3 regions of the Pseudomonas sp. Ors-4-3C genome follow, and region 3 is predicted to be linked to each of the others. Evidence: predicted binding sites of a transcription regulator. Region 3 holds the regulator's gene; each other region holds the start of a gene.

Region 1 (7,204 bases), 1.2 Mb from region 3:
TTGCGCGAACGGTCATCGAGCATGATCGCCTGATGCAGGAAGTGCCGCTCCAGATGCTGGCAAACGAAATACACCTCGGGGCGCAGCAGCTCCAGGAGGTGCAGGCGATTGTCGCTGGGGGTAAGCAATTGGTTGAGTTCGCCCAGGCCCTGGTACAACTGGCGAGCGGTTTCGCCGATGTTGGCCTTGGGCAGGCCGGCGATCCAGCGCTTGAGGTCGCGCGGGGTGGCTTCGCAGAACGACAGGCGCGTTTGCGTCGGGATCGGGGCGCGCAGGGAGGGTTGGGGGCGTGACTCACTCATGCCGTGACTGGCTCCAGCGGCGAAATAGGCAACTCCGAGAACTCTAGCAGCTGTGATCCGTTTCGCCGGATGGCGGCAGGCTTTTTGACCGCTGGTCTGCTGGCCGGATGCCATTCGACAAGCCCTACTAGGCTCTCAGGCGTGCGATCGGAAACGCACGGTTGCACGGCCTGCCGTCAACCTCGGGCAGGTCTCCCGAAACTTCAAGGAGATGAGGTTCATGTCTAAATATGCAGTGGCAAATCAATGGGGCGGCAGTTCGGCACCGTGGCATCCGGGTGGAACCTGGGTGTTGGGCGGGCGGGACAACCAGAAAGTCGTCGCCATCGAGATCAAGTCGAGCGATGGCGGCAAAAGCTTCACCGGCACCATGACTTACGCCGGCGAAGGCCCGATTGGCTTCAAGGCGCAGCGCACCGGTCAGAATCAATACAACGTCGAGAACCAGTGGGGTGGCAATGATGCCCCATGGCATCCGGGCGGCAAGTGGGTGATCGGTGGTCGGGACAATCAGGACGTGGTCGCGTTGAGCGTCACTTCCAGCGATGGAGGGAAAAACCTCAGTGGCACCAATACCTACGCCAACGAAGGGCCGATCGGCTTCCGTGGGCAGATAGAGTAACGGCGCCTCCCAGGTCGTGTCCGCCCCTTCACAGACGTGTGAAAGGGCGGATCAGCCGGCTCAGGCAGTCGGCAGGGCCAGGGCCTGGCCCATCTGCACTGGCGAACCCGCCACCAGTTCTTCGGCCCACTTCACCTGATCCGGGCCAAACAGCACGATCGCCGTCGAACCCAGTTTGAAGCGACCCAGCTCCGCGCCTTTTTCCAGATGAATCGGCGCACGGGCGGCTTCGTCGTAGCGGAAGGTTTTCAGTTCGCGCTTCGGTGGGGTGACCAGACCGGCCCATACGGTTTCGATCGACGCGACGATCATCGCGCCGACCAGTACCACGGCCATCGGCCCGCGCTCGGTGTCGAAGATGCACGCCACGCGCTCGTTGCGGGCGAACAGTTCCGGGACGTTTTCGGCAGTGGTCTGGTTGACCGAGAAGATCCGGCCCGGGATGTAGACCATTTCGCGCAGAGTGCCGGCCAGCGGCATGTGCACGCGGTGGTAGTCCTTCGGCGACAGGTAAATGGTGGCGAAGTCGCCGCCCATGAATGGCGCGGCATTGGCGGCGTCACCGCCGAGCAGTTCCAGCACGCTGAAGCTGTGGCCCTTGGCCTGGAACACGCGACCGTGTTCGATCGGGCCGAGCTGGCTGACTGCACCGTCGGCCGGGCTGAGGATTGCGCCCGGGGTCTGGTCCAGTGGCCGCGCGCCGTCCTTCAGGGCACGGGTGAAGAACGCGTTGAAGTGCTCGTAGGCGGTCAGGTCTTCAACCAGTGCTTGCGACATGTCCACTTGATAACGCTTGGCGAACCACTGGGTGAAGGCATTCTTGAACCAGCGCACGCGGCACTCGGCAACGCAACCGGCCAGGCGCGACAGCAAGTGATGAGGCAGCAGGTACTGGCTGAGGATAAACAGACGCTCTTTCATTAGTTGTCCTTAGAACCTTGAATCTCGACAGGCGTATCAGGGTGGTTGCCCCATTCGCCCCAGGAACCGGCGTAGCCCTTGACCCGCGGATAACCGAGGGATTTGGCCACCAGATAAGTGAAGCCCGACCGGTGATGGGTCTGGCAGTGGGTAATGATTTCTTTGTCCTTGGTGATCCCGAGGTCGTCGAGGATCTGCGGCATATCCGTGCGAATCCGCAACTGACGCGCCTTGTCCATGCCGGCGGTCCACTCGAAGTTCACCGCACCGGGGATGTGTCCGGCCTTGGCCGCCAGCACCTTCTCGCCCGAATATTCCAGCGGCCCGCGCGCATCCCAGATCGCCAGATCGGCGGCGCCGAGACGGCTTTGCAGGTATTCGCGGGTGGCCGTCGGCTCGTCGTGCAGGGTCAGCGCCACCGGGCCGCCCACCGCAGGCGGAACCTGGATCGACATCGGCATGCCCGCTTCCAGCCACGCCGGCAGACCGCCGTCGAGGTAGTGGTACTTGTCGTGACCGATCACGTCGAGCAACCAGATGAAGCGTCCGGCCCAGCCACCGCCTTCGTCGTCATAGACCACGTAGACCGCGTCCTGGCGATGGCCCAGTTCACCGAACAGGGCTTCCAGATCGGCCTTGGCTGGCAGCAATCCCGGCGCCGGCGGCTGGCCGAGCTGGGTGCGCTTCGGATCGACAAAGCGTGCGCCTGGCAGATGGCCCTCGGTATAGCGGGCGGCACTGGTCAGGTCCACCAGAATCAGTTCGCTGGCATCCAGCCGAGGGAGCAGGTCGCTCGGTTCGATGACGAGCGGCAAGCCAGAGAAGTCAGACATGTGAGGTCTCCAGAGCACAAAGGGGGGGATTGTAGCGCAGCCTCATCGGCCACGGCTGCTAAAGCTGTGCAGGGCCTTTTCGATGCACTGCGCGGTTTTGGCGAAAGCCTGCACGCTGATGTCGGCGAACGGCCCACCGCCCTGGTCGGCGACGACGATCATGATCACCCGGCCGTTATTGACCAGCGAGCGCAGGAACAGGTGTTCGCCGCGAAACAGTGTGCGCAGGCCTTGCGGCAGCAGCGCGGAGAATTGCGCGTTGTTCTCGGGGTTGATCCGCACCTGTGCCTGCTGCGCGAGCAACCGTTGCAGAACTTTGCTCTGGCTGACGACAAAATTCAGCGCGGCGGCTTCCTTCGGCAAACCGAAGGTCTGGTGCACCCGCAGATTCGATTGCGTGCGGTCGGCCATCAAAATCATCACCCGGCGCATGCCACTGGCGACCAGCGCATCACGCGCGGCGACGGTCAGGCTCATGGCATTGGTGAAGCGGCTCGGCTCGGCCAGCAGTTCGGCGCATTGCCGGCGCCATTGAGTCAGATCCTCGGCACTCGGCGCGGCCGCCGGCAGCATCCCGGCCGGCAACCGATGGGTGCCCCACGGCCATAATAATGAAACGGCCGGGTGCCACAGATCGGGCATTGCATGCTGGCGCGCACTGTTGGCCGCTTGCTGGTGCAACTGCTGCTGCACCTCGTCCATCGAGATTTGCAGATAGAGGCTGGTCAGGTACTGCCAGCGCTCGCTGTGCGGACTGTCCCAGGCCTGTTGCGCCGACAGCGCCAGGCCGTTGGCCAGCAACACGGTGTTGGCCGGCTGGTTGAGCCAGCGGCGCAGGGTCGGATCGTCGTCGAGGCGATTCTGCTGGCGCAGCGGATGCTCGCTGTCGCGGGCGATGCGCAGGACTTTCACCAGTTCGCGCTGTTCGCTGAGCAGCAGTTTATAGCCTTGCTGCACCCAGATCGGCAGGTGCCAGACCTGGACCAGCGCCTCGGCGATCTTCAGCAGGCGCACGCCAAACAGTTGCTTCTCGACGATCGGGGCCGATTCGCCTTTGTGGATAACCCGCACTTCCCACTCTTCGAGCAATTCTGGAAACGTCAGCGCCAGCGGCCATAACGGCGAGAGAAACAACAGGCTGCCCCAATGAATGTCCTGCCACAGGCGCGCGAGGCGACTGGCGAAAAAACCGTTGGCCTGTTGCGTGGCGTGCTGGCTGATCATCTGCAGTTGGCGCAGCGCCTTGGGGATCTGCATCTGCGGTTCGACGGGAAGACGCGCGAGCAATTCTTCGGTACGCGCAAGGCCCAGACGGTTGATCGCCACCTCGAGATTTTCCGCCGGTGCGGTCATCGTGCCGAGGGTGTGACGATTGGCCTCACGGATGATGCTCAAGGCCAGCGCGGGGCTGTCCTGCATCAGGTCGGCGATGTCGCGCAGCGAGCTGCGGTTGTCGCGGATCGCCCGGCAAACCTTGTCGTGGGCCTCTTGCGGCACGGGCAGGCGCACGCCATCGAGCAGCTTGACCCAGCCCTCGAGCGTGGTCGGTTTTACATGTGGGACGTTCGTTTCATTAGCCATGTCTGGACGAGATCTTCACTGACTGTAGACGCGCCCGGCATGGGCTAAATTGGCTTTTCGCCTGAACTGGCTATAGTCTGGCGCAGTTTTGCCGATAAGTAGAAGAAGAGATTTTTTAACTTCCGAATATGACCTTGAACCCGACTCAGTAAGTACTTTCCTACCTATGGCTAAAATTATCGGCATCATCGTCGTATTCGCGAGCGTGCTCGGCGGATACGTGCTCTCCCACGGCAAAATTGCCGCCCTGATCCAGCCCTTCGAGGTGATGATCATCGGTGGTGCGGCCCTCGGTGCATTCCTGCAGGCCAACCCCGGTTACATGACGATGCACGTGCTCAAGAAATCCCTGAGCATGTTCAGTTCGCGCTTCAGCCACACGTTCTATCTGGAAGTGCTCGGCCTGATCTACGAGATCCTCAACAAGAGCCGCCGCGAAGGCATGATGGCCATCGAAGGCGACATCGAAGACGCTGCCGCGAGCCCGATCTTCGCCAAGTACCCGGCCGTGCTCAAAGACGAGCGCATGACCGCGTTCATCTGCGATTACCTGCGCATCATGTCCTCCGGCAACATGGCTCCGCATGAGCTGGAAGGTCTGTTCGACATGGAGCTCTACAGCCTCAAGGAAGACCTCGAGCACCCGTCCCATGCGGTAAACGGCATCGCCGACGCCATGCCCGGTTTCGGTATCGTCGCGGCGGTACTGGGTATCGTGGTGACCATGGCTTCGCTGGGTGAGGGCGATCAGAAATCCATCGGCCTGCACGTGGGTGCGGCACTGGTCGGTACCTTCTTCGGTATTCTCGCGGCCTACGGTTTCTTCGGTCCGTTGGCGCATTCCCTGGCGCACGATGCCAAGGAAGAACTGAACGTCTACGAAGCCATCAAGGCCTCGCTGGTGGCTTCGGCTTCCGGCATGCCGCCATCGCTGGCCGTGGAGTTCGGGCGCAAGGTTCTGTACCCGGCGCACCGTCCAAGCTTTGCCGAGCTGGAACAAGCCGTTCGCGGTCGTTAAGCCATGGAAAATAATCAGCCGATAATCATCAAGCGCGTCAAGCGCATAGCCGGTGGGCACCACGGCGGGGCGTGGAAAATCGCCTTCGCCGACTTCGCCACGGCGATGATGGCGTTCTTCCTGGTGTTGTGGCTGCTGTCCACCGCAACGCCTGAGCAGAAGATCGCCATCGCCGGTTACTTCAAGGATCCGGTCGGCTTCTCCGAAAGCGGTACGCCGTACATCATCGATCTGGGCGGCACGCCGACCCTGGCGCCGGAAAACACCCTCAACCCTGAGGTAAAGTCGCAGCCGCAACCGGACAAGGTCACGGTCGACACCGAGCAGGTCGAAGGCATGGCCGAGCAGGTCGAGAAAGAGCGCCTGGAACTGTTGCTGCAAGAACTGCAGAACAAGGTCAACGAGAACCCGCAACTGCAGAAGTTCAAGGACCAGATCCTGTTCGAGATCACCCCGAACGGCTTGCGTATCCAGATCATGGACGCCGAGAACCGGCCGATGTTCGACTCAGGTTCCGCACGCCTGAAACCTTACTTCGAAGACATCCTGCTGGCCATGGCCGACACCATCAAAGCGGTGCCGAACAAGATCAGCATCAGTGGCCATACCGACGCCAAGCCGTACACCGGCACCGGCGATTTCGGCAACTGGGAACTCTCGGCCAACCGTGCCAACGCCGCGCGGCGTGCACTGGTTGCCGGCAGCTATCCGGACGGGCAAGTGGCGCGGGTGGTGGGTTATGCCTCGTCGGCGCTGTTCGACAAGGAAGATCCGTTCAACCCTGTCAACCGCCGCATCGACATCGTGGTCCTGACCAAGAAGGCCCAGGCCGCCATCGAAGGCTCGCAAGGTGCCGAACCGGCCAAGCCCGCCGCCGAAGGCCAGAACGGCGCCGCTCCGGCAACGCCGGTCGATCCGAACGCGCTGCCGGCAGATCAGCAACCAGTGCCGGCGCACGAGTTGCGTGAACGCCTGAACCTGTTCGATGACGCCGCACCAAAACCGGCCGCGCCGGGGACTGCGGCGCCCGCGCCGGCGGCTCCACCAGCCGCCGCACCGGCCCCCGCGCCGAAGCAGTGACCGACAAAAAAGCCGACAGCGATGTCGGCTTTTTTGTGGCTGTCGATTGACCTCAGAACCCGCGACGAATCCGGTTCTTCAGCCCCTCATGGAACATCTCGGCATTGATCTTGTTCGCACTGCGCGTCGATTGATTGCCGGTCACCGAGTCGAGCGTCATCGAGCGTTTGATCGTGCCTTCGCTGCGATAGGCCTCGATGAAGAAATCGACATCCGTGGGCGTGCTCAGCTTCGGCCACTTGTCCAGGTATTCCGGCAGTTGCGCCTGCCCGGTGCGGAACGAGCAGATCCGCCGATTGCTGATCGTCGCTTCGCCGATTTCGAATGGCACCCACCACGACAACGCGGTTTTCTCCGACACCACCGCCAGCAGGTGCGTGCATTCGGTGATGTTGCGCGTGATGACCCCGGTGATGTCGTCGGTGGTCTGCGATTCCGGGTCGAGCACGTCGAGGTAGGTCTTGATGTTGGCCTGCATCAATTGGGCATTGATCGCTATGGCCTGCGGGCGATCCATGTGGCGGTAGCTGATGAATACGGGCATCAGAAGTGTCCTTTTATGGCGAGTTCGCGGTAATAGGCGCCGAGCGCCGTGAGACGGCAGCCAGTGGAGTGAATGGCCGCGTAATACATGTGTTCGGCGTCGACCGGTTCGATCAGGCTGTGGCGGTTGCACTTTTGCAGTTGGGCGAAGACCTCGCCGTGCTCCGGGTCGAATGTGGCCTCGGTGGGTTCGTAGCTGGGGGCGAGGCGGAACGTCGATTCGGCTTCGGCAAACCATTCCGGCAGTTTGCGCAGGATCTCCTTGGGGATCAGCGGCGAGACTTCGCGCAGGGAGATGAACTGC
Region 2 (7,204 bases), 1.6 Mb from region 3:
CCAGAACGGTGGACAGCAGGGCAGCGCGAATGGCTTGCCCCAGCAGGCCCGATTCGGCAGTGAAATTCAGCGAGTTCTTACAGGTGAGGCGGACAGTCATTGTAGGTTTCCGTAGGCAGTCGCAAAGGCTGAGTTGAAGTGCTTACTGACCAAGCCGGACTTGTCGCGAAAACCCGCCAAAATAATTTCAGGCCACTGCCTCAAGCGTTACCCACCAACGGGTGCGATAGCGCAATTGCACCGGCAAAGTCTGCGGCAGGATTGCCAGCAGCTTGTCGGTGTCCTCCAGGCGGAACACACCGGACAGGCGCAGATCTGCCACCTGCGGCGTGCACGTCACGAAGCCCTGACGATAACGTCCGACTTCATTGAGGAAATCGCCCAGGCGCATGTTGCGGGTCACGATCAAACCATCGACCCAGGCGCCCGCGTCCATATCCAGTGGTGGTGCAGGGCGCACCTGATGGTGATCGATCAGAAAGGTCTGTCCGGCGAGAGCCTCAACCGAAGCTCCGCCGTTGTGGATGGCGACGCGCCCGGAACTGACGCTCAGTCGCGTGCAATCGTTTTCCTGGCGCAGGATGAAGCGGGCATTGGCCGGCTCATAAGTGCCATGGCGACTTTGCACGCGAAGCGGCCGGCTGAACGCCGCGCCTTCATCATTACTCCCGCAAGTGACGATGATTTCGCCACGGGTGAGTTTGATCAGCCGCTGCTGCGCGGTGTAATCCAGATCCACGGCGCTGGCCGTGTTCAGCTCGATCCGCGTGCCGTCGGGCAACTGGAAGCCGCGACGTTCGCCGGTCGCCGTAGCGTAGTCGGCGCGCCACTGCTGCCAGACGGCGGTGTCCTTGGCCAGCCATGCGGCGGAACCCATCAGCACCGCGCCGGACAGCAGCTTCAAGGCCTGCCGCCGCCCCAGCCCCTGCGCACTGTTTTCCAGGGTATTGAACGCCACCTGTGCGCCGGGCACGGCGCGCAGGTTATGGCTCAGTTCGGCCTGCAGCGACTGCACGCGCTGCCACGCCAGTTCATGCTCGTGATGCTCGGCGCGCCACGCTTCGCATTGGCGACTCAGGCGCGCATTGCCATGGTTGTTGCGCAGCCGCAGCAGCCAGTGAATGGCTTGTTTGACCACCTGTTGCGGCGGTTCGGCGCGTCGCCCGGTCGAGAGGTTATCCACAGGCATCAGCTGTCGTATCGCAACACGTAGCAGTGATACAGCGCATCGGCGACGTAACGCTCCACCGAGCGCAGAGACAAGCCCAGCTGTTCGGCGATCTGCTTGTGCGTCAAACCTTCGCACTGCGCCAGCAGAAATGCCTGACGGACTTTCGGCCGCAAGCCTTCAAGCATGCGCGCGATGCTTTCGAGCAGCTCGATCACTAACGCGCGGGCTTCGGCGCTCGGGGTTTCGGCTTCGGGCAAATGGGCGATGGTTTCGAGATAGGCGCGTTCGATTTCTTCACGACGCCAATGGTCGATCACCAGGCCGCGAGCGATGGTGCGTAAAAATGCGCGGGGCGCCTTGAGCTCCAGGCGTTCGGTACGTTGTAGCAGGCGTACGAAGGTGTCCTGAGCCAGATCCGCGGCATCTGCGGCATTGCCCAGCCGTGCTCGCAGCCAGGCGTTGAGCCAGCCGTGATGACTACTGTAAAGCGCCTGCACTGCAAACTCAGGTGAGGACATGAACGCGACAGCCCGAACGTCACAAATGATAATTAGTCGCATTTTTATCAAGGGCGGTGAATTTTGCAACCTCCGCTCGGATAACCAGCATAAAAAACTTTATAGCGAACGCTCTGGCGCGCCGTTCGGCGGGAATCTGTCAGAAATGCCGTGCATTTCCCACACAACCCTAAGATTTCTGCGAACCGTGCCGACAGACTGGTGAGACATGCGTGCACCAAAGTAGAGCGGCCATCAGAACGCTGCCTGCGCTGTACATGGAATGTTGCATCCCGGAACGCATCCCCACTTTTGCATAAGAAGTCCCATGAAATGAATCTCAAGTTCAGCCATAAAATCCTGTTGGCCGCCTCGGGCGTCGTGGTCCTGGCTTTCGCTTTGTTCACCCTCTACAACGACTATCTGCAGCGCAACACCATTCGCCAGAACCTCCAGTCGTCTGTGCAGCAGGCCGGCGATCTGACCGCCAGCAGCGTGCAGAACTGGATGAGCGGGCGAATTCTGGTGCTGGAAAACCTCGCGCAGAACGTTGCCCATCAGGGCAAGGACGCCGACTTCCCTGGGCTGGTCGATCAACCGGCCTTCACCTCGAACTTCCAGTTCACCTACGTCGGTCAGGCCAACGGTGTGTTCACCCAGCGCCCTGACGCGAAGATGCCCGACGGCTACGACCCGCGTCAGCGCCCTTGGTACAAGCAAGCCGTTGCTGCCGACAAAACCATGCTGACCCCGCCGTACATGGCCGCGGTCGGTGGTCTGGTGGTGACCATCGCCATGCCGGTGAAAAAGAATGGCGAGTTGCTGGGGGTGGTCGGCGGTGACCTGAGCCTGGAAACCCTGGTGAAAATCATCAACTCGGTGGACTTCGGTGGCCTCGGCCACGCATTCCTGGTCAGCGGTGACGGTCAAGTGATCGTCAGCCCGGACAAAGACCAGGTGATGAAGAACCTCAAGGACATCTACCCGAATTCCGGCGTGCGCATCGAGAAGGGCAACCAGAACGTGGTGCTCAACGGCCAGGAACGCATTCTGTCGTTCACTCCGGTCAGCGACTTGCCGAATGCCGATTGGTACATCGGTCTGTCGATCGATCGCGACAAGGCCTACGCCGCCCTCAGTCAGTTCCGTACTTCGGCGCTGATCGCGATGTTCGTCGCGGTCGCTGCGATTGCGCTGCTGCTGAGCCTGCTGATCAACGTCCTGATGCGTCCACTGACCACCATGGGCCGCGCGATGCGGGACATCGCCCAGGGCGAAGGTGACCTGACCCGTCGTCTGGTCGTGGAAGGCAAGGATGAGTTCGCTGAACTGGGCAGTTCGTTCAACCAGTTCGTCGAGCGCATTCACGCGTCGATTTCCGAAGTGTCCTCGGCCACTCGTCACGTGCACGACCTGTCGCAACGCGTGATGGCCTCGTCCAACGCCTCGATCATCGGTTCCGACGAACAAAGCGCCCGCACCAACAGCGTGGCCGCCGCGATCAACCAGTTGGGCGCCGCCACTCAGGAAATCGCCCGCAACGCCGCCGATGCTTCGCAGCACGCCAGCGGCGCCAGCGAGCAGGCCGATGACGGTCGTCAGGTGGTCGAGCAGACCATTCAGGCGATGACCGAGCTGTCGCAAAAGATCAGCCTGTCGTGCACCCAGATCGAAACACTCAACGCCAGCACCGACAACATCGGCCACATCCTCGATGTGATCAAAGGCATCTCGCAGCAGACCAACCTGCTGGCGCTCAACGCGGCCATCGAAGCGGCCCGTGCCGGTGAAGCCGGACGCGGTTTTGCGGTGGTGGCGGACGAAGTGCGCAACCTCGCCCATCGCACCCAGGAATCGGCGGAAGAGATCCACAAGATGATCACCTCCTTGCAGGTCGGTTCCCGTGAAGCGGTGACCACCATGAACGCCAGTCAGGCGTCCAGCGAAGAGAGCGTGGAAGTGGCGAACCAGGCCGGTCTGCGCCTGGTCAGCGTGACCCAGCGCATCGGCGAAATCGATGGCATGAACCAGTCGGTGGCTGCTGCAACCGAAGAGCAGACCGCCGTGGTGGAAACCCTCAACGTCGACGTTAACCAGATCAACCTGCTGAACCAGCAGAGCGTGGCCAACCTCAATGAAACATTGAAGGATTGTGATGCGTTGTCGCAGCAGGCCAACCGCCTGAAGCAGCTGGTGGACAGCTTCAAGATCTGATCCGCAGATTGAAGACCGCGTTATCGTTCTTCGCGAGCAAGCCCGCTCCCACAGGTTGACCGTGTTCCTCTTGAAGGAATGCAATCAAAAGGTGGGAGCGGGCTTGCTCGCGAAGGCGGTAGCTCAATCACCGCAGAACTGAAGCCTTATACAAACAGCTTCAACACATTCCCCATCGCATCATCGGCAAACCCCTGCACGAAATCCTTGAACCCCGGCAGTGCTTCCTCCCCACCTGAAGCCGGCTCGGCAATGATCGTCCAGGTCGCCCGCGACTTCCCTGCGCCCAACGATTCCACATTCATCGCCGCCCACAGATTGGCCACACCCAAGGTGTTGTAGATCGTGGTCCAGGTCATGGCCCGTGCCTGCTCATCGCGGGAGTTGAGTTGCTCGACCACCACGTTGCCGTCCTTGAAGAATTTCTTGCGCAGCGAGGACACGCCTTCGCCGGTCATTTCGATGTGCGACAGCGCCGGGATGAAGCGGTCGAAGCCAGCGAAATTGCCGACCACCGCCCAGACCTGCGTCGCGTCCGCCGGCACTTCCACCGAAGAGATGACATGGCAGCCGTGAGGGTTTTTGATCAGGGTGTCCGGTTGCAGAGTGCTCATGGTGTTGCTCCTTTTTTGGATGAATCAGATGAAGTTGATTTCTTTCAGGTAATCGCAGCCGCGACGCAGCAGCGCCGGGGATTTTTCCGGGTAGTGCGCGCCCATCTGTTGCACGCCGGCTTCGGCGTTGGCGTGGCCGATCAGGGAGATGTCGCCAATGTCCTCCTCGAAGCCGTTGAGGTAGAAACCGAGCACGCCAAACAGCGCGTTGTCGGTGTCGACCCGGCCCAGTTGCTGCTGCCAGTCGGCGACGCTGACCAGCGAGAATTCGCTGCCGGTTTCGCGGAACGAGGCGACGTAGGCATCCCAACTCAGCGGTTCGGGGTTGTGCAGGTTGAACACCGCGCGCTCGGTCGAATAACGGCTGGCGTGGAAGGCGATGAAACGCGCTAGAAAGTCCACCGGCATCAGGTCGAAATTCAGCGCGAAGGCCGGCACCTGACCGAGCTGGATCGAGCCTTTGAGCATCAGCATCAAACGGTTTTTGTGCGGCTGGCAGACGCCGCTCAGGCTGTTGAAACTGATGTTGCCGGGGCGATACAGGTTGACCCACACCCCCCGCTCGCGCGCCCGTTCGAGGACGCGTTCGCCGACCCACTTCGACAGGTTGTAGCCGTTGCGGATGTAGATCGGCGGAGTCGGCGCAGCGGGCAATTCGAGCACTCGGCCTTCGCTATCGACGGTGCTTGAAGCGGACAGCGTCGAGACAAAGTTGAAGACCTTTTTGCTGCGTCCTTCACACAGGCGCAGCAGCTCGAAAATCGGCTCGACGTTATCCGCTGCCAGCGACTCGTAATCGAGCACGTGGTTGACGTTGGCGGCGTTGTGCACCAGTGCGCCGAACTCGCGATCGAGGCGCTGATAATCGTCGTCGGTCAGGCCCAGTTGCGGTCGGGTGAGGTCTGCCGAATAGATCCGCACCCGACTCAGATCCAGGTGCTCGAGACGGTTCTCGCGCAGTGCCTGAGCAAAACGCTGCGCCGCCGTTTGCCCGCCACCATCACGCACCAGACACGCCACTTCGCTGGCGCCCCAACCGAGCAGTGCTTCGACGATGTGCACGCCGACAAAACTGTTGGCGCCGGTGACGATCACCTTGTGCACATCGCCCAGGCGACTGATCGGCAGCGGCTCGATGTTCAGCGGGCGTTCGGCGTCGGCCATGGCCTGGGCGCTGAGCACCGCGCTGTCATCGGTACCGCGCACCAGCGTCGCGAGTTTGCTGATGGTCGGCAGTTCGATGAAGCGGTTGATCGAGATGCTGCGCCCGAACTCCTCACGCAAGCGCAGCAACATCCGCGACAGCAGAATCGAATGCCCACCGAGATTGAAGAAGCTTTCGTCGGTGGAAATATCGCTGCTCGGCAGCTCCAGCAGTTCCGCCCAGATCTCCAGCAGCAGCGCTTCGTCGGCGTTTGCCGGCAGGCATTTCGGGCCGCCGTCCTGCACGCTCACCGGCAGCTCCAGCAACGCCTTGCGGTCGACCTTGCCGTTGCTGGCGAACGGCATCTGCGCCAGTTCAGTCCACGCCACCGGTTGCATGTAATCCGGCAGAAACTGCTGGGCATGCGCCTTCAATAGATCGCGGGCAGCGTCTGATTGCGGCTGCGCAAGGAACGCCAGAATCCGCCGCTGACTGTCGATCACCACCGCCACCTGACGGTACAACTGGCTCTCGCGCAGGCAGCGCTCGATCTCTTCCGGCTCGACCCGGAAACCGCGGATCTTCACCTGATTGTCGCGCCGTCCGCACAGCTCGATGCCGTGTTCGCCCCACTTGGCCATGTCGCCACTGCGGTACGCGCGCAACGCTTGGCCGTTTGGCAGTTGCAAGGTGAGATAGCGCTCGGCGGTCTGCTGCGGATTGTTCAGATAACCAAGGCAGACGCCGGGGCCGACGATGAACAATTCGCCGACGGTGTTCTCCGGCACCGGTTGCAAGTCGTCATCGAGAATCAGCACCTGACTGTTGGCAATCGGTGCGCCGAGGGTGCGGTTGCTGTCACCCGGTTTGAGCTGGCGAGCCGTGATCAACACCGTCGCCTCGGTGGGGCCGTAGAGGTTGTGCAGCTTGCCCTGCCGGGTCAGTTGCTCGATGACGAAAGGCTCGCAGACGTCGCCACCGGTCATCACCTCCACGCCTTGCAGTTGCTCCAGCGGCAGGATGCTCAGCAGCGCCGGCGGCAGGAACGCGTGGGTCAGTTGTCGGCGGCGGATCAGCGCCACCAGTTGCAGTGGATCGCGGCGTTGGGTGTCGTCGGGCACCACCAGTTCGGCGCCCTGCAGCAGACTCGGGAAGATATCGATCAGCGACGAGTCGAAGCTCAGCGAAGAGAACTGCAAGACCCGACTCTCGGCGCGCAACTGCACGTAATCGGCGTACCACGCCGTGAAGTGGGCGAGGTTCGCCTGGCTCAGCAGCACGCCCTTCGGATGCCCGGTGGTGCCCGAGGTATAGAGCGCCATGCACGGTGCTTCAAGCGTCGGTCGCTGACGCATCAACGGCAGGTCGAGATCGGCGTCGGCACTGTCGATACGACTGACATCCAGCCCGGGCATTGACTCGCTGAGCGGGTGCTCGCCGTCGTGTAGCAACAGCAAGGCTCCGGCGTTCTGCAGGATGTATTGCTGGCGCTGCAACGGATGGCTCGGCTCCAGCGGCAGATACACCGCGCCACTGCCGAGCACCGCCAGAATCGAGGCGAACA
Region 3 (7,204 bases):
AGTTGCTTGACCTTCTCGGGATTGCGCGAGATGTCTTCGAAATTCTTCGGCAGGAAATCCACCGCGCCGGCGTCCAGCGCATCCAGGGTGACCCGGGCGCCTTCGTGCGTCAGCGAGGAGAACATCAACACCGGAGTCGGGCAGCGCTGCATGATGTGCCGCACCGCCGTGATGCCATCCATCATCGGCATCTCGTAGTCCATGGTGATCACGTCCGGCTTGAGGGCCAGGGCCTGATCGATCGCCTCTTTACCGTTGGTGGCCGTGCCGACCACCTGGATGCTCGGATCCGCTGAAAGAATTTCCGAGACGCGGCGGCGGAAAAAACCCGAATCGTCCACCACCAGGACTTTGACTGCCATAAACACTCCATTAGGCGCAGCGGGACGTCGTCGCCCCGCTGCCCCGGATTCAAATACGCCGTGCGGCGTAACGCTTGAGCATGCTTGGAACATCGAGGATCAGAGCGATGCGGCCGTCACCGGTAATGGTGGCGCCGGACATGCCCGGAGTGCCCTGGAGCATTTTGCCCAATGGCTTGATGACCACTTCTTCCTGGCCGACCAGTTGATCGACGACGAAGCCGATCCGCTGAGTGCCCACCGAAAGGATCACCACATGGCCTTCACGCTGCTCTTCGTGAGCGGCGGAGCTGACCAGCCAGCGCTTGAGGTAGAACAATGGCAGCGCCTTGTCCCGCACGATCACCACTTCCTGGCCATCCACCACGTTGGTGGTCGACAGGTCGAGGTGGAAGATTTCGTTGACGTTAACCAACGGGAACGCAAACGCCTGATTGCCGAGCATCACCATCAGGGTCGGCATGATCGCAAGCGTCAGCGGCACCTTGATGACGATCTTCGAGCCCTGGCCCTTGGTCGAGTAGATGTTGATCGAACCGTTGAGCTGGGAAATCTTGGTCTTCACCACGTCCATGCCGACACCGCGGCCGGACACGTCGGAAATCTCGGTCTTGGTCGAGAAACCCGGGGCGAAAATCAGGTTGTAGCACTCGGTATCGCTCAGGCGATCGGCCGCGTCCTTGTCCATCACACCGCGTTTTACCGCAATCGAACGCAGGACGTTCGGGTCCATGCCCTTGCCGTCATCGGAGATCGACAACAGGATGTGGTCGCCTTCCTGCTCGGCCGCCAACACCACACGACCGCCGCGGGCCTTGCCCGACGCTTCGCGTTCTTCCGGCGACTCGATGCCGTGGTCGACCGCGTTGCGCACCAAGTGGACCAGCGGGTCGGCCAGGGCCTCGACAAGGTTTTTGTCGAGGTCGGTTTCTTCACCCACCAGTTCCAGGTTGATCTCTTTCTTGAGCTGACGCGCCAGGTCACGAACCAGACGCGGGAAGCGCCCGAAGACCTTCTTGATCGGCTGCATCCGGGTCTTCATCACCGCGGTCTGCAAGTCAGCCGTGACCACGTCGAGGTTCGACACGGCCTTGGACATGGCTTCGTCGCCGCTGTTGAGACCCAGGCGCACCAGACGGTTACGCACCAGTACCAGCTCGCCGACCATGTTCATGATTTCGTCGAGACGCGCGGTGTCGACACGAACAGTGGTTTCGGCTTCGCTGGCCGGTTTTTCCGGTGGCGGAGCAGCGGCGGCACGGGCCGGCGCCGGTGCAGCAGCGGCAGCGGCTGCCGGTTTGGGCGCTTCGGCTTTAGGCTCAGGCTTGGGCGCAGCTTTCGGCGCGGCGGCCGGAGCAGCAGCCGCCTTGGCAGCTGGCGCGGCCACGGTCGACGCGGTGCCCGCAGCAGCGGCGCCAACGTCGGTGAACTTGCCTTTGCCGTGCAACTCGTCGAGCAGTGATTCGAATTCGTGATCGCTGATCAGATCACTGCCGGCGGCAGCGGCTACCGGAGCGGCTGGCGCAGCCGGTGCCGAGGCAATCGCCGACTCCAGCGCTTCCACGGCAAAGTTGCCCTTGCCATGCAACTGATCGAGCAGTGCTTCGAATTCGTCGTCGGTGATGTCCGAGCTGTCACCGGCAGCCGGTGCCGCCGGAGCGGCCGCTGTCGGGGCCACGGCGTCTGGCGCGAACTGGCCCTTGCCGTGCAGCTGATCGAGCAACGACTCGAATTCAGCGTCGGTAATTTCATCGCTCGCTGCCGTATCGGCAGTTGGCGCAGGTGCAGCAGCGGCCGGGGCTTCGGCTTCAGCCTTGACGGCGTTCAGCGAATCCAGCAACTGTTCAAATTCGTTATCGGTGATGTCGCCGGAATCGCCTTCGACAACCAGCTCTTCGATCATCTCGGCCACTGGCGAAGCCGGGGCTTCGTCCGCCGATTGCGGTTCGGCCAGACGCGCCAGCGCAGCCAGCAGTTCCGGGGTTGCAGCAGTGATCGGTGCACGTTCACGGACTTCGCTGAACATGCTGTTCACCGCGTCCAGTGCTTCAAGCACCACGTCCATCAGTTCTGCATCAACGCGACGCTCACCCTTGCGCAGGATGTCGAACACGTTTTCGGCGATGTGACAGCACTCCACCAGCTCATTGAGCTGAAGGAAGCCGGCGCCCCCTTTTACAGTGTGGAAACCGCGAAAAATTGCGTTGAGCAGATCTGCGTCATCCGGGCGGCTTTCCAGCTCGACCAGTTGCTCGGACAGTTGCTCAAGAATCTCGCCGGCCTCAACCAGGAAATCCTGAAGGATCTCTTCATCGGCGCCGAAGCTCATTAATGGGGTGCTCCTACAGGTCTAAAAACCTAAACTCAAAATCCAAGGCTGGATAACAAATCGTCCACATCGTCCTGACCGGACACAACGTCTTCTCGTTTATCGGCATGAATCTGCGGACCTTCACCCTGCGAGAGATGTTTTTGTGGATCTTTTTCTGCAAGCATCGCAGCACGGTCGTGTTCGATGCCCGCAAAGCGGTCCACCTGACTGGCCATGAGTACGAGTTTGAGCAAATTGCTTTCGACTTCGGTGACCAACTGGGTCACACGCTTGATCACCTGACCGGTGAGGTCCTGGTAATCCTGAGCCAGCAGGATGTCGTTCAGGTTGCTCGACACCGCACGGTTGTCCGTGCTGCTGCGTGACAGAAAACCGTCGACCCGGCGCGCCAGTTCGCGGAACTCTTCAGCCCCGACTTCGCGACGCATGAAGCGCCCCCAATCGGTGCTCAAGGCCTGAGCTTCTTCAGCCAGGCCATTGACCACCGGCGTGGCGCTTTCCACCAGATCCATGGTGCGGTTGGCCGCGGCTTCGGTCAGCTTGACCACATAGCCCAGGCGTTCGGTGGCGTCGGTGATTTGCGACACTTCCTCGGCCTGCGGCATGTGCGGATCGATATGGAAGTTGACGATCGCACTGTGCAGTTCGCGTGTGAGCTTGCCCACTTCCTGATACAGGCCGCGGTCACGGGTCTGATTGAGCTCATGGATCAGTTGCACAGCGTCGCCGAACCTGCCTTTTTCAAGGCTTTCGACCAGTTCGACCGCGTGTTTTTTCAGGGTCGACTCGAAATCGCCCTGTGAAGATTCGTTATGCTCCATAGCTCCCCCGCGCGTTCATCAGCCGATGCGTTCGAAAATCTTCTCGATTTTGTCTTTCAACGCCTGAGCCGTGAAAGGTTTGACCACATAGCCGTTCACACCGGCCTGAGCAGCCTCGATGATCTGCTCGCGCTTGGCTTCTGCGGTCACCATCAGCACGGGCAGATGCTTGAGTTTTTCATCGGCACGCACGTGGCGCAGCAAGTCGATACCGGTCATGCCCGGCATGTTCCAGTCCGTTACCAGAAAGTCGATGCTGCCGCTGTTGAGCACCGGAATGGCGGTAGTGCCATCGTCGGCCTCGACGGTGTTGGTGAACCCAAGATCCCGCAGCAGGTTCTTGATGATCCGCCGCATCGTTGAGAAGTCATCAACGATGAGGATTTTCATGTCTTTGTTCAATTCGACCTCCAAGCAGTCTTAAACGCGCCCAGCACCTGGACGCGCCACTTCAATCAATCGGCGCAGCACTCGAAGACTGTCTGGAGCACAACAGAGCAAGACCGGTGCCGTTCATCACCGCACCAGCCTCGTTCGCAGTGTCCCCACACTGCCTTCAGCGCGCTCGCCACTCCCCCAAACGCCCCCGCAAACGGGCCGCGCACTGGCTGTGTAACTGGCTGACCCGCGATTCACTGACGCCAAGGACTTCACCGATCTCCTTGAGGTTCAGCTCTTCGTCGTAGTACAGCGCCAACACCAGTCGCTCACGCTCCGGCAAATTGGCAATCGCGTCCGCCAGCGCCGCCTGGAAGCGTTCATCTTCCAGATCGCGTGACGGCTCAAGATGAGCACTGGCGCCATCCTCGTGCAGCCCTTCGTGTTCGCCGTCCTGCAACAGGTCGTCGAAACTGAACAGCCGGCTGCCCAGGGTGTCATTCAAAATCCCGTAGTAATCGTCGAGACTCAATTGGAGTTCGGCCGCAACCTCGTGATCTTTAGCGTCACGGCCGGTTTTAGCTTCAATTGCCCGAATTGCGTCACTGACCATACGGGTGTTGCGGTGAACCGAACGTGGCGCCCAGTCCCCTTTGCGTACTTCGTCGAGCATCGCGCCGCGGATCCGGATGCCCGCATACGTTTCGAAACTGGCGCCTTTGCTGGCGTCGTATTTGGTCGAGACTTCGAGCAGGCCGATCATCCCGGCCTGAATCAGGTCTTCAACCTGCACACTCGCCGGCAAGCGCGCCAGCAGGTGATAGGCAATGCGCTTGACCAGTGGCGCGTAACGCTCGATCAACTCGTACTGCGCGTCACGTGCCGACTTCTTGTAGTAGTTCATACCGCTGGCGGTCATAGCACAGGCCCTGCCGTTTGCTGCACGAGGCGCTCGACGAAAAACTCCAGGTGACCGCGCGGGTTGGCAGGCAGCGGCCAGGTATCGACCTTCTGCGCGATCGCCTTGAACGCCAGCGCGCACTTGGAACGCGGAAAGGCTTCATAGACCGCTCGCTGCTTCTGCACTGCCTTGCGCACGCTTTCGTCGTACGGCACCGCGCCGACGTATTGTAAGGCGACGTCGAGGAAGCGATCCGTGACCTTGGTCAACTTGGCGAACAGGTTGCGCCCTTCCTGCGGGCTCTGCGCCATGTTGGCGAGGACGCGGAAGCGGTTCATGCCGTAGTCGCGGTTGAGCAGTTTGATCAGCGCGTAGGCGTCGGTGATCGAGGTCGGCTCGTCGCAGACCACCAGCAACACTTCCTGCGCGGCGCGGACAAAACTGACTACCGAGTCACCAATACCCGCAGCGGTGTCGATCACCAGCACATCGAGGTTGTCGCCGATGTCGCTGAAGGCCTGAATCAGACCGGCGTGTTGTGCCGGGCTCAGGTGCACCATGCTCTGGGTGCCGGAAGCGGCCGGCACGATGCGGATCCCGCCGGGGCCCTGCAACAGCACGTCGCGCAGCTCACAGCGGCCTTCGATGACATCGGCCAAAGTGCGTTTGGGGGTCAGTCCCAGCAGAACGTCGACGTTCGCCAGCCCCAGATCGGCGTCCAGCAGCATGACCCGACGGCCAAGCTCTGCCAGCGCCAGAGACAAGTTCACTGACACGTTAGTCTTGCCGACGCCACCTTTGCCGCCGGTCACCGCGATCACCTGTACGGGATGCATGCTGCCCATGTTATTTCTTTACCTTGTCTTGCATAGACGGAGGCCACATTACTGGCTGCGCGTTCTCAACCGGAACAATGCATGGCAGACCATCGATGTAGGTACAAAAACTGTTCATTACCTCAGCCAACCTGCTTGGTCGGGCTGTGGTAGATATCAGCGAACATGTCAGCCATGGCTTCTTCGCTGGGTTCTTCCTGCATTTGCACGCTGACGGCGCGACTGACCAATTGATGACGGCGCGGCAGATGCAGATCATCCGGAATCCGTGGGCCGTCGGTCAGGTAGGCGACCGGCAGTTCATGACTGATCGCCAGGCTCAACACTTCGCCAAGGCTGGCCGTCTCATCCAGTTTAGTCAGGATGCAGCCGGCAAGCCCGCAACGCTTGTAACTGTGATAAGCGGCGGTTAGAACCTGTTTCTGGCTGGTGGTTGCCAGCACCAGATAATTTTTTGAACGGATGCCACGCCCGGCCAGACTTTCCAGCTGCATGCGCAGTGCCGGATCGCTGGCCTGCAGGCCGGCGGTATCGATCAGCACCACGCGTTTGCGCAGCAGCGGGTCGAGTGCCTGCACCAGCGACTGACCCGGATCGACGTGCGTTACCGGCACGTTGAGAATCCGCCCCAGGGTCTTGAGTTGTTCCTGGGCGCCGATGCGGAAGCTGTCCATGCTGACCAGCGCGACATTCTGCGCGCCGTACTTGAGCACGTAGCGCGCCGCGAGTTTGGCCAGGGTGGTGGTCTTGCCCATGCCGGCCGGGCCGACCATGGCAATCACCCCGCCCTCTTCCAGCGGCTCGACTTCTGGCACGGCAATCATTCGCGCCAGGTGCGCGAGCAGCATGCGCCAGGCCTGACGCGGTTCTTCGATGTCGGTGATCATCGCCAGCAGGTCGCGCGACAACGGTCCGGACAGACCGATACGTTGCAGACGGCGATACAGATTGGCTTGTGCCGGACGGCTGCCTTGCAGCTGATTCCAGGCCAGGGTGCCGAGCTGCACTTCCATCAGCTCACGCAAACTGTTCAATTCGAAACGCATCGAATCCAGCGCACGCGGATCGATGCCGGCGGACGACTGGGCAGGCGCCGGCGCCGGACGCGCCGGGGCGGCGTAAGTCGGTTCGCTCAACGGCTCGGCAGCGGTCAGCGGCAGGCCGGCCGTCAACGGCAGCCCGGCGAACAACTGGCGATTGGTGTTGCCATCGGCTTCGCCACGCAGGCTCAGTTCGGCCTGGGCGGTAACGATGCGCGACTGGGTCTTGCGCAGCTCGTCCTCGAGTTCCATGTTCGGAACCCGTGGCGCCAGCGCCGACAATTTGTAATCCAGCGCCGCCGTCAGCTCGACGCCGCCGGCAATGCGGCGGTTGCCAATGATGGCGGCATCAGCGCCCAGCTCATCACGAACCAGCTTCATGGCCTGACGCATATCGGCGGCAAAGAAACGCTTAACTTGCATAAACCACTACCTCAGCCGTTGGGCCCTACTGTCGCAACGATGGTCACTTGCTTGTTGTCCGGAATTTCCTGGTAGGCCAGCACGTGCAGCCCTGGGACTGCGAGACGGCCG

The links. Region 3 encodes FliA, which starts transcription of late flagellar genes. Its sites were predicted from a motif close to CTAAAGTTTNNNNNNNNNNNGCCGNTAA; they were not measured.
Region 1: the regulator FliA is predicted to act here: its motif matches at 4,330-4,357, upstream of motA (flagellar motor stator protein MotA).
Region 2: the regulator FliA is predicted to act here: its motif matches at 1,859-1,886, upstream of ACVHNU_RS25770 (methyl-accepting chemotaxis protein).

What each region holds. Positions count from the first base shown of each region.
Region 1 is NZ_CM146900.1:6,119,619-6,126,822, forward strand. Features, by position in the region: gene ACVHNU_RS27650 (molecular chaperone) at 1-302, opposite strand, end outside; gene ACVHNU_RS27655 (lectin OAA family protein) at 523-924, shown strand; gene asd (archaetidylserine decarboxylase) at 985-1,845, opposite strand; gene rhdA (thiosulfate sulfurtransferase) at 1,845-2,678, opposite strand; gene ACVHNU_RS27670 (HDOD domain-containing protein) at 2,721-4,259, opposite strand; gene motA (flagellar motor stator protein MotA) at 4,426-5,277, shown strand; gene motB (flagellar motor protein MotB) at 5,281-6,357, shown strand; gene ACVHNU_RS27685 (toll/interleukin-1 receptor domain-containing protein) at 6,410-6,901, opposite strand; gene ACVHNU_RS27690 (caspase family protein) at 6,901-7,204, opposite strand, start outside.
Region 2 is NZ_CM146900.1:5,671,864-5,679,067, forward strand. Features, by position in the region: gene ACVHNU_RS25755 (TonB-dependent siderophore receptor) at 1-100, opposite strand, end outside; gene ACVHNU_RS25760 (FecR domain-containing protein) at 188-1,189, opposite strand; gene ACVHNU_RS25765 (sigma-70 family RNA polymerase sigma factor) at 1,189-1,689, opposite strand; gene ACVHNU_RS25770 (methyl-accepting chemotaxis protein) at 2,002-3,882, shown strand; gene ACVHNU_RS25775 (SRPBCC family protein) at 4,029-4,496, opposite strand; gene ACVHNU_RS25780 (amino acid adenylation domain-containing protein) at 4,521-7,204, opposite strand, start outside.
Region 3 is NZ_CM146900.1:979,697-986,900, reverse strand. Features, by position in the region: gene ACVHNU_RS04595 (protein-glutamate methylesterase/protein-glutamine glutaminase) at 1-362, opposite strand, end outside; gene ACVHNU_RS04590 (chemotaxis protein CheA) at 412-2,691, opposite strand; gene ACVHNU_RS04585 (protein phosphatase CheZ) at 2,727-3,515, opposite strand; gene ACVHNU_RS04580 (chemotaxis response regulator CheY) at 3,534-3,905, opposite strand; gene fliA (RNA polymerase sigma factor FliA) at 4,072-4,812, opposite strand; gene fleN (flagellar synthesis regulator FleN) at 4,809-5,639, opposite strand; gene flhF (flagellar biosynthesis protein FlhF) at 5,753-7,093, opposite strand; gene flhA (flagellar biosynthesis protein FlhA) at 7,105-7,204, opposite strand, start outside.